DNA from 3 places in the Arthrobacter sp. B0316-1-20 genome. Region 1 is predicted to be linked to each of the others. Evidence: riboswitches for the same ligand, from Rfam matches in the RefSeq annotation. Region 1 holds a riboswitch; each other region holds the start of a gene.

Region 1 (3,265 bases):
CGAGCTGCTCGTCGCACAGCCACTGCAGCCATTGATGGAACTCGATGCGGTCCTTCAGCTCGCTGCGCTGCGCTTCGATGAACACGGCATCCGACCACTCCGGTGCCCCAGCCGGAACAGTTTCGGCCATGGCACACCACAGGGCAAAGCGCTCCAGCCCCTCGCCTTCCTGCGCGCGGAAGGCCTCGAACCGCTGCTGGCGTTCCGCGGACCGGGGCACAGCGAAGACCGTTTCCAGCGCCTGCAGCTTGGCCGCAAAAACCGGGTCGCGGTCCAGGATGCCGGCGTCCAGGTTCGCGTCGTGGAAGTTGTTGGCCAGCGGGATGCCGCTGGCTTCGGGCACGTCCTCGACCCGCAGGTACAGCGGATTGACGAACCGGCGCGTGGAGGGCAGGTAGGGCGAGGGCTCCACCGGCGGTTTCGGCTGGGCCGCGTGCAGCGGGTTGATCAGGACGAAGCCCGCGCCCTTTGCGGCAGCCGTCTCGGCGAGGCTGGCCAGATCATGCAGGTCGCCGATGCCCCAGGAGGACCGCGAGCGCACGGAGTACAGCTGTGCCATCAACCCCCACGTGCGGGGCAGGCGGTCCGCGGTGGTCAGGCGCCGCGGGGTGACCACGAGGGCGCACCGCGCCTCGCTGTCGGTTGGCTCCGGGGCCGCGCCGGTTCCGGGCTCCATCGATTCCGACCGGTCCGGGGCCGCGCCGGTCCCGGCCTGCATCACCTCCGGCATTTCCGGGGCTGCGCCGGTCCCGGCCTCCACCGCCTCCGGCCGCTCCGCTACCTCCAGCGTGTGCCAGCCCAGCGGGATGTCCGCCGGCACCACCGCCGTGAAACGAACAGGCGGGGCACCTTCCGCATCCTCCGACCCGCCGGCCAGCACCTCGACGTCGCGCCGGGAGCCGTCCTCCAGCAGGATCCGGACCCGCGGACGGACGCCGCGCCGCGCATTGACCGGAACCTCGGTGGCAGCGCCTTGGCGGACGACGACGGCGGGCGGCAGCGTGCGCTGCACCGGTGCCAGTTCAGCGGCCCGGAGGGAAGCCGTCACGTCGTCGTCGGTGGCACAGGGGACGCCCAGCGCGGTGAGGACGGAAACCAGCGTTGCCTCACTGACTGTTTTCTCGTCGCCATCCCAGCCGCGGAAGGTAATGCCAACGCCATGTTTTCCCGCGAGGCGCTGCAGCGCCGAAAGTTCAGCCATAGACCCAATCTACGGTGAACTGTCCGGACCCGGGAACGTTCGTCACGCCGGTACGGCGAAGGTCGTGGCTCCGACGCGCGGCGAGCACCGCCGTCGTGCCGGGCATTCGCAGGCCGGACAAACAGCGAGGCGTCGTCCGCAATTCCGAACGTCCAAAGCGTTCGCGAGGCCGGGCGGCGAAGGCGGGCACCGCCGTCGTACCGGGCCGCCGCAAGCCCGGGCATCCGCACGGCGTGCTGCCTCAGGGCCCGGGCGCCCACAGCCCGGACGCAACGCGGCTCAACATTTTTTGGTGCCGCGGCCGTTGGTTGCGAGAATGGACGGGACCATCCCGAGCGGTTGAGAGATCTGGCTCTTTGACACCGCAGCAACCATCCGGACGCCACCGGAAAGGTGCTACCGCCAGAAGCGATGGAGAGAGCGCAAGCAATCTTTGATCCAGACGGTGCCTGCCGGTGCCGCCAGGACCGTCATTCCGGGAACCCAAGTTTTGAAGGAGCAACCGCCTGATGGCTGAACGCACATTCGGTTTCCGCACCCGTGCCCTGCACGCCGGCGGCACGCCCGACGCCGAGCACGGTGCCCGGGCCGTACCGATCTACCAGAGCACCTCGTTCGTGTTCAAAGACACCGACGACGCCGCGAACCTCTTCGCGCTGCAGAAGTACGGCAACATTTACTCGCGCATCGGCAACCCCACGGTCGCCGCGTTCGAGGAGCGCATCGCCTCGCTCGAGGGCGGCATCGGCGCGGTGGCCACGTCCTCGGGCATGGCCGCCGAGTTCATCACCTTCGCGGCCCTGGCCGGGGCGGGCGATCACATCGTGGCCTCGTCCAAGCTCTACGGCGGCACCATCACCCAGCTGGACGTGACGCTGCGCCGGTTCGGCGTGGAGACCACGTTCGTCGACTCCAACGACCCGGCCGACTTCGCCGCGGCCATCGGGGAGAACACCAAGGCCGTCTACACCGAGATCGTGGCCAACCCGTCCGGCGACATCGCGGACCTCGCCGGCCTGGCCGCGGTGGCGCACGACGCCGGGCTCCCCCTGGTCGTGGACGCCACCCTGAGCACGCCCTACCTGATCCGTCCGATCGAGCACGGCGCGGACATCGTGATCCACTCCGCCACCAAGTTCCTGGGCGGCCACGGCACCACCCTGGGCGGCGTCGTCGTCGAATCCGGCCGTTTCAACTGGGGCAACGGCAAGTTTCCGCAGATGACCGAGCCGGTGCCCAGCTACGGCAACGTGTCCTGGTGGGGCAACTTCGGCGAGTACGGCTTCCTCACCAAGCTCCGGTCCGAGCAGCTGCGCGACATCGGCCCGTCGCTGTCGGCACAGTCCGCGTTCCAGCTGCTGCAGGGCGTGGAAACGCTGGCGCAGCGGATGGACGAGCACCTGGCCAACGCCCGCACCGTGGCCGAGTGGCTGGAAGCCGACGAGCGCGTCTCCTGGGTCAGCTACGCCGGCCTGCCCGGGCATCCGCATTACGAGCGGGGCCGGAAGTACCTGCCCAAGGGCGTGGGCTCCGTGTTCAGCTTCGGCGTCAAGGGCGGCCGCACCGCAGGCCAGAAGTTCATCGAATCGCTGCAGCTGGCCAGCCACCTGGCCAACATCGGCGACGCCCGCACCCTGGTGCTGCACCCGGGATCGACCACCCACCAGCAGCTCACCGCCGACCAGCTGGTGGCTGCCGGCGTGCCCGAGGACCTGATCCGCATCTCGGTGGGTCTGGAAGACGTGGACGACATCCTCTGGGATTTGGACCAGGCGCTGGCCGCCTCGCAGCAGGCCGGCGCCGAGCACGGCCCCAGCCGCGACCATGAGGACGCCGCGTTCGACAGCTCCGAGTTCGCCTCGCCCAGCTATGCCGGCGAATCCTGCACGATCCCGGCGGAGCGCTCCCCCCGGACAGAGCCCGGAACGCGCGTAGTCGAGTCCGTCGAAGAACTGATCGAAGCCGAAGAAGGAGCCGCCAAGTGACCGCGACACCGGAACGCACCTGGATCGGCCCGTCCGCCGCGGAGCGTCTGAACATCCTGCGCAACACCAAATCCATCGC
Region 2 (3,265 bases), on a different contig from region 1:
AAGAGTTGCAAAAGCTCGCCGCCATCGACGGCGATTGCGGCATCCTGGTCACTCGCACCGGCCCCGGGCAGTTTACGGTGGAGCTGAGCGACGACGTGCCCTACGGCATCACCCAGGAATCGCATCTGTACTAAGCGGTTGGCGGGCCGGTCCCGGTTATATGACGCCGCCCGGTTGCCCGGAATGAAGCGCCGGCCCGCCCCGGTGGGATAATTTCGCCCATGGCTCCAGCGATTGCGTACCAAGGTGAACCCGGCTCGAACTCCCACATGGCTTGCCTGGAAGTGCGCCCCGGTTGGGAAGCGGTGCCGTGTGCCAGCTTCGAGGATGCGTTCGCTGCCGTCACCGGCGGCGAGGCGGAACTGGCCATGATCCCCATCGACAACTCGATCGCCGGCCGGGTGGCGGACATCCACGCCCTGCTGCCGAAGACCACCCTGCAGATCGTGGAGGAATTCTTCCTGCCCATCCGTTTCAGCCTGCTGGGCGTACGCGGGGCCACCGTGGAGCAGGCCCGGGAGGTGCACAGCCACATCCATGCTTTGGGCCAGTGCCGCAAGCTGATCCGCAGGCTTGGGCTCACTCCGGTCATCGCAGGCGACACCGCCGGTTCGGCCCGGGAGGTGGCCGAATGGAACGACCCGACCAAGGTCTCCCTGGCGCCGCCGATGGCCGCCGAACTCTACGGTCTGGAGGTTTTCGCGGAAAAGGTCGAAGACGATCCGACGAACACCACACGGTTCGTGGTGCTGGCCGACCGCCGGCCGGTCCCGTCCCGCGAGGAACTTCCCGGTCCGGCCGTAACCAGCTTCGTGTTCCGCGTGCGGAACGTGCCGTCCGCGCTGTACAAGGCGCTGGGCGGTTTCGCCACCAACGGCATCAACATGACCCGGTTGGAGAGCTACATGGTGGGCGGCGAGTTTGCCGCCACCATGTTCATGGTGGACGTCGAAGGCCACCCGGACGATCCGGCCATGGTCCACGCCTTCGAGGAACTGGACTTCTTCACCACCGAAATACGCATCCTGGGCGTCTACCCGGCGCATCCGTTCCGGCAGCGGACCGTGCGCCCGGGCGCCGCCGCGCAGTAGCCGTGGGACCAGCAGTCGGACAGTAGCCTTCGGGGCAGCAGCCGTCGCACGGCCGCCCGTCGGGGCAGCAGACACCTCGCGGCGCCCGGAAGTAAAACGCTGCATTTGACGAACTGTTACCGGCGTTTGACCCAGGCCCTTCCCCGCTCTTAGCGTGGAGACGAATCAAGAGCGCCAACTTCACAGCCCTGGCTAGTTGGCCGGCAACCCTCTACCGTAGCGGGGTGCTCCAGGTGATGATTCGGCCCGCCGGGTATGTCGGCAGGCAAGTACGCGTATCCACCCGCAGCAGCTCGGCCGCAGCGGATGCGCCCAAGCCCCAAGGACGCCATGTCGCTACACCATGACCTGACCCCCCACACGTTGCGCTCCGCCTTCGGCCGGTTCCCCTCGGGCATCGCGGCGCTGTGCGCGACCGTCGACGGCGAGCCGCAGGGCATCGTCGCCTCCTCGTTCACCGTGGGCGTCTCCCTCGAGCCGCCGCTGGTGATGTTCGCCGTGCAAAACACCTCACGGACCTGGCCGCTGGTCCGCCGGGCCAACCGGATCGGCGTCTCGGTGCTCGGCACCGGGCACGACGGCGTCTGCCGCCAGATCGCGTCCAGGACCGGTGACCGCTTTGCCGGCCTGAGCCTGCACGGCACGGACGACGGCGCGCTTTTCCTCAACGACGCGGCGCTCTGGCTGTACTGCTCGGTGCACCAGGAAGTCCCGGCCGGGGACCACCACGTCGTGCTGCTGCAGGTGCACGGACTGTCCACGCACGACGGCACCCACGAGCCCCTGGTCTTCCACGATTCCGCGTTCCGCCGGTTGGAACAGCCGGCTTTCGTCTAGGACGCATGGTCCCGGCCCCGCCCGCAGCTGCGGGGCCGGGCGCGGGCAGCTAAGGCAGCGGCCTGCCTCGGGCCGCCACCCACAGGGAGTACCACTCCTCGCGGGTCATCGATGCTCCAACCGCTTCCGCCTCGGCACAGGCCCGGATCCGGTCCGGGCTGCTGGTACCGACGACCGGCCGGATGCCTGCCGGATGCCGCAGCAGCCAGCCCAGCACCACGGCTTCGGGCGGGCACCCCTTGTCCCGGGCAAGTTCCGTGACCAGGGCTGCCGCTGCTTGATCCGCCGGGGGAGAGGCATCCGCGGGCGCGGAAGCATCCGGTGTCGCGGCCTCCGCTGCCGCACGCCCGCTGTACCGGCCCTGGGCCAGCGCTCCCCAGGACTGCAGCTCCACCCCGTGGGCGGCGCAGTATTCCAAGGTGCCGTGCGGGAAGCTGATCCCCGGTCCCTCCGGGTGGTTCACCAGCACCCCTGACTCCAGCCAGTCGCGTCGGTACAGGCTCATTTCCAGCTGGTTCACCGCCAGCGGTTCATCCAGCGCCGACTGCAACCAGCGCATCTGTTCACCGGACATGTTCGAGACACCAAGGCGGCGGACCTTCCCGGCCATCCGAAGCTCGTTGAACGCCGCGGCGATCTCTTCGGCCGGCGTCAGCGGATCGGGCCGGTGGATCAGCAGCGTATCCAGGTGATCGGTGTGCAGCCGGCGCAGGCTCTCGTCGGTGCGGGCCAGGATGGCTTCCCGCGAGGAGTCGTAGTGCCCGACCATGCCGGGGACCGGCAGCCGAATGCCGCATTTGCCCTGCAGCCGGATCGAGTCGCGCAGCTCGGGACTTCCGGCCAACACCCGCCCGAACGCGGCCTCGGCCTTGCCGTGGGCGTAGATGTCGGCGTGGTCGAACGTCGTGATCCCGGCCTCCAGCGCCGCCGCCACGGCCGCGTGCGCGGCCGCCACATCGGCCGCTTCCAGCGGCCCGCTCCCCCAGCCACCACCCAACCCCATGCAGCCGAAAATGAGGCGCGAGCCGGCGTCGTTCATTGAAAGTTCCCCCTTCGCTGGACAGGTTTCCAGCGTACGACGGCGGTGCCCGGGGAGGCATCGGCGCCGGCCCCGGGTGATGCAGACACCGAAGAACGCTCGTCGCAGCGGGGCGCCGGTTCAACTCCGGCGGCATCAGCCGGTTTGGCGACGGAGGAACGCCACGCTGCGCTCCAGCACCTGCCACGCCGCTTCCAACTCCAGGTTGAACTGGAACTGGTGCCCCAGACCGGCCTCCGTGTGGGGGAAGAACTCCTCCACGGCCGCGCCCTTGATCCGCAGCGCTTCGACCAGCCCG
Region 3 (3,265 bases), on a different contig from region 1:
CGAACTCGCCGAGGGTCTCGATAGCGGCCGAGGTGGTGGTGCCGAAACCGGCGTAGTCAACGATGAGTTCCAGGTTCTTGTCCTTGAACTCATCGATCGAGGCGGCGACGCCGGCCAATCCAATCTCGTCGGCCAGCTTCTGGGTTTCCGGGTTGACCTCGGCGCCGTACACCTCGGCGCCGACCAATGCAGCGGAGCGTGCGCCGATGTAGCCGAGGCCGCCGAGGCCGATGACACCGACCTTCATGCCCTCCTTGGCACCGCCGACCGCCATCATGGCATGGTAGGCGGTTAGGCCGGCATCGGTCGCCATCGCGCCGAGATCGAACGGCACTTCATCGGGCAGGGCAACGAGATTGTCGTCGGTCGCGCGAAGCTTGGCGGCGAAGCCTCCATCCCACTTGCCGTAACCCAGCGCGTCCCCGTCTGACATCACCGGAGAGAGGCCCACACGGTCGCCAACCTTCCAATGGTCCATGCCCTCGCCGACCTCACTGATAACGCCGGCGGATTCGTGGCCCATGGTGCGGGGAAGGCCGTGCTGAAACAGCGCCATCCATCCTGCATCATCGAGCGTCGTGACGTCCGAGTGACAGACACCGGAGGCCTTGACGTCGACAACCACCTCGCCGGGGCCAGCGTGCGGCTCCTCAACCTCGTTAAGCTCCAGCGGCTTGTTCGTTCCGACAAATTGCCATGCCTTCATGATGAACCTTCCGTGCGCCGACCGCCTGGACGGTGCCCGCCCCGGCTTGGCCGATATTGGCAGTGCAACTCCACCGTAGTCCCGTCACTGTCTGGCCAGTAGGGGTAGTCCGTTGGGAGCGCGCATCCGGCTGAAAACGCCGGCCTGGCTGGAGCACTCCGCGGAGCCGGCTGGGGCGAGCGGCCGCCGTCGTTATAAGACCTTCTCCGTAACAATCAGCAGCGGTACGTCATGGCCCGTCACATGCTTCACAGCGCCGGATTCGGCCCGGCAGACTCTTCCCCAAGATCAAGAGTCCCAACGACAAGCTCTGGCTGGTTGGGCGGCAACCCTCTTCCGTAGTGGGGTGCCCCAGATGAGGATCCGGCCGCGCACAGATCCGGTGCCCGGCAAGTACGGCCCCTGCCAGGCTGCGTCGTCGACCGTGACGGTTGCTGCGCGCCGCAGGCGGGAGCCCCACCCCAAGGAGGCGCCATGACCGCCGTCGTCATTGAAGAAAACCAGCAGACCCGCCGTTCCCCGTGGACCGGACACGCCAGCCGCGAAGAGCTCGCGCACTGGCAGCGGATCGCCGAGGGCGTGGCCGCCGTGCTGAGCGCGGACGTGCTGGAGCGCGACCGCCGGAACGCGGACCCGCAGGCCGAAGTGGAACTGCTGCGCAGTTCCGGCCTGGTCAACCTGATCATCCCCAGCGAGTGGGGCGGCGAGGGCGGCCACTGGGAAACCGCGCTGCACGCGGTGCGGATCCTGGCCCGGACGGATGCCTCGATCGCGCAGATCCTGGCCTACCACTACGCCAACCTTGGCGCCGTGGTCTTCTACGGCAACCCGCAGGTCCAAGAACGACTGCTCCGCCGCTCGGCCCAGGGCCGCTGGTCCTGGGGCGACTCGGTCAACCCGGTGGACCCGAACCTGGAACTGGTTCCCGACGGCAACGGCTACCGGCTGGACGGCGTCAAGCACTTCTCCACCGGAGCGTCGGTGGGCGACGCGATCCTGGTCAACGCCGCGATCACGGCCGGTCCCGACCAAGGCAAGTTCCTGGCCTTGGCCCTGGAACACGACCGCGCGGGGATTTCCTTCCTCGGCGACTGGGACGCGCTGGGCCAGCGCCTCTCCGCGAGCGGCTCCGTGAAGTACGACGGCGTGCTGGTCACCTCCGCTGACATCATCGGCGAAGTGGGGGAGGAGCCATTCTCTAGCCTGGTGACGCCCTACATCCAGCTGGCCTTCGGCAACCTCTACCTGGGCATCGCGCAGGGTGCGCTGGAACGCGGACGCCAGATCACCGTGGCGCGCAAGAACTCCTGGTTTCTCAGCAGCGCCGAAACCTACGCCCAGGATCCGCTGACCCAGCGGGTCTACGGGGAACTAGCGTCCCGCGTGGCAGCCGTGGAAGCGCTGGCGGACCGGACCAACGAGCGCTTCGACGCCGCCATCGCCGCCGGCGGGGACCTCACGGCCGAGGCACGCGCTGGCATCGAGATCGAGATCGCCCGGCTCAAAGTCGTCTCCACCGAGGCGGGCGTGGAGGTGGCCAACCGCATTTTCGAAGTGACCGGTTCCTCCTCCGCGAAAACCGAGGTGGGGCTGGACATCTTCTGGCGCAATGTCCGCACGCACACGCTGCACGACCCGGTGGACTACAAGAAGGTCGAGGTCGGCGCCAACTTCCTGCTGGGCGAAGTCCAGCCGATCTCGCTCTACACCTGATCCGCGCAAACAGCCCTACCCGTCCCGACCTCGGCCGTGCATGGCAGAGACCCAGGAGCACCACTATGACTGAAACCCTTGACCACGCAACGACAGCCTTCCACGCCGCCCCTTCCGTCCACGCAACGCCGGCCTTCGAAGCGGCGGCCGCGAAGTACCGGCCCATTTTCCAGCGCATCGCCGCAGGAGCACTCGACCGCGAACTGGCCCGCGAGCTGCCGTTTGAACAGATCGGCTGGCTGAAAGGCGCCGGTTTTGGCGCCGCCCGGATCCCCGCCGAACTCGGCGGCGACGGGCTGGACTGGGAAGAGTTCACAGAACTGCTGATCGAGCTGGCCGCTGCGGACAGCAACATCCCGCAGGCGCTGCGCTCGCACATAGCACTGGTGGAGGAGCACCTGTACCACCACGGCCGCAGCGGGGACCGCAGCGTCTGGCTGCAGCGCTTCGCCTCCGGTCAGCTGGCCGGGAACGCGTGGACCGAACCGGGCGCCGGCGGAACCGCCACGGTGCTCACCGAGTCCGGCGGCAGGCTGGTGCTGAACGGCCGCAAGTTCTACACCACGGGCACCATCTTCGCCGACTGGATCGACGTCACCGCGAAGCGGCCCGACGGCTCGGATGTCTCGGTGATCATCTCCACCAAGACAGCCGGCGTGGAAACCTATGACGACTGGGACGGCTTCGGCCAGCGCCTGACCGGCAGCGGCACCACGCTTTTTACCGAAGCCGAGGTGGACCCGGTGAATGTGTCAGCGTTCGCGGACCGCTTCCCGTACCAGACGGCGCTCTACCAGCACATCCTGCTGGTGGCCCTGGCCGGCATCGCGCAGGCGGCCTCCACCG

Evidence for each region. A riboswitch is a leader RNA that binds a small molecule or an ion and turns the genes downstream of it on or off. The one in region 1 is predicted to bind S-adenosylmethionine.
Region 2: linked by a shared signal. The riboswitch ahead of AC5RW2_RS11675 (flavin reductase family protein) and the one ahead of AC5RW2_RS20225 (O-acetylhomoserine aminocarboxypropyltransferase/cysteine synthase family protein) in region 1 are both predicted to bind S-adenosylmethionine.
Region 3: linked by a shared signal. The riboswitch ahead of AC5RW2_RS25470 (acyl-CoA dehydrogenase family protein) and the one ahead of AC5RW2_RS20225 (O-acetylhomoserine aminocarboxypropyltransferase/cysteine synthase family protein) in region 1 are both predicted to bind S-adenosylmethionine.

Annotation. Positions count from the first base shown of each region.
Region 1 is NZ_JBNHHC010000012.1:95,142-98,406, forward strand. Features, by position in the region: gene malQ (4-alpha-glucanotransferase) at 1-1,201, opposite strand, end outside; SAM riboswitch class I at 1,525-1,619, shown strand; gene AC5RW2_RS20225 (O-acetylhomoserine aminocarboxypropyltransferase/cysteine synthase family protein) at 1,711-3,186, shown strand; gene AC5RW2_RS20230 (CoA-binding protein) at 3,183-3,265, shown strand, end outside.
Region 2 is NZ_JBNHHC010000006.1:67,121-70,385, reverse strand. Features, by position in the region: gene AC5RW2_RS11685 (hypothetical protein) at 1-134, shown strand, start outside; gene AC5RW2_RS11680 (prephenate dehydratase) at 222-1,091, shown strand; SAM riboswitch class IV at 1,255-1,369, shown strand; gene AC5RW2_RS11675 (flavin reductase family protein) at 1,422-1,928, shown strand; gene AC5RW2_RS11670 (aldo/keto reductase) at 1,978-2,967, opposite strand; gene AC5RW2_RS11665 (alpha/beta hydrolase) at 3,103-3,265, opposite strand, start outside.
Region 3 is NZ_JBNHHC010000018.1:25,054-28,318, forward strand. Features, by position in the region: gene AC5RW2_RS25465 (zinc-binding dehydrogenase) at 1-706, opposite strand, end outside; SAM riboswitch class IV at 993-1,108, shown strand; gene AC5RW2_RS25470 (acyl-CoA dehydrogenase family protein) at 1,181-2,419, shown strand; gene AC5RW2_RS25475 (acyl-CoA dehydrogenase family protein) at 2,485-3,265, shown strand, end outside.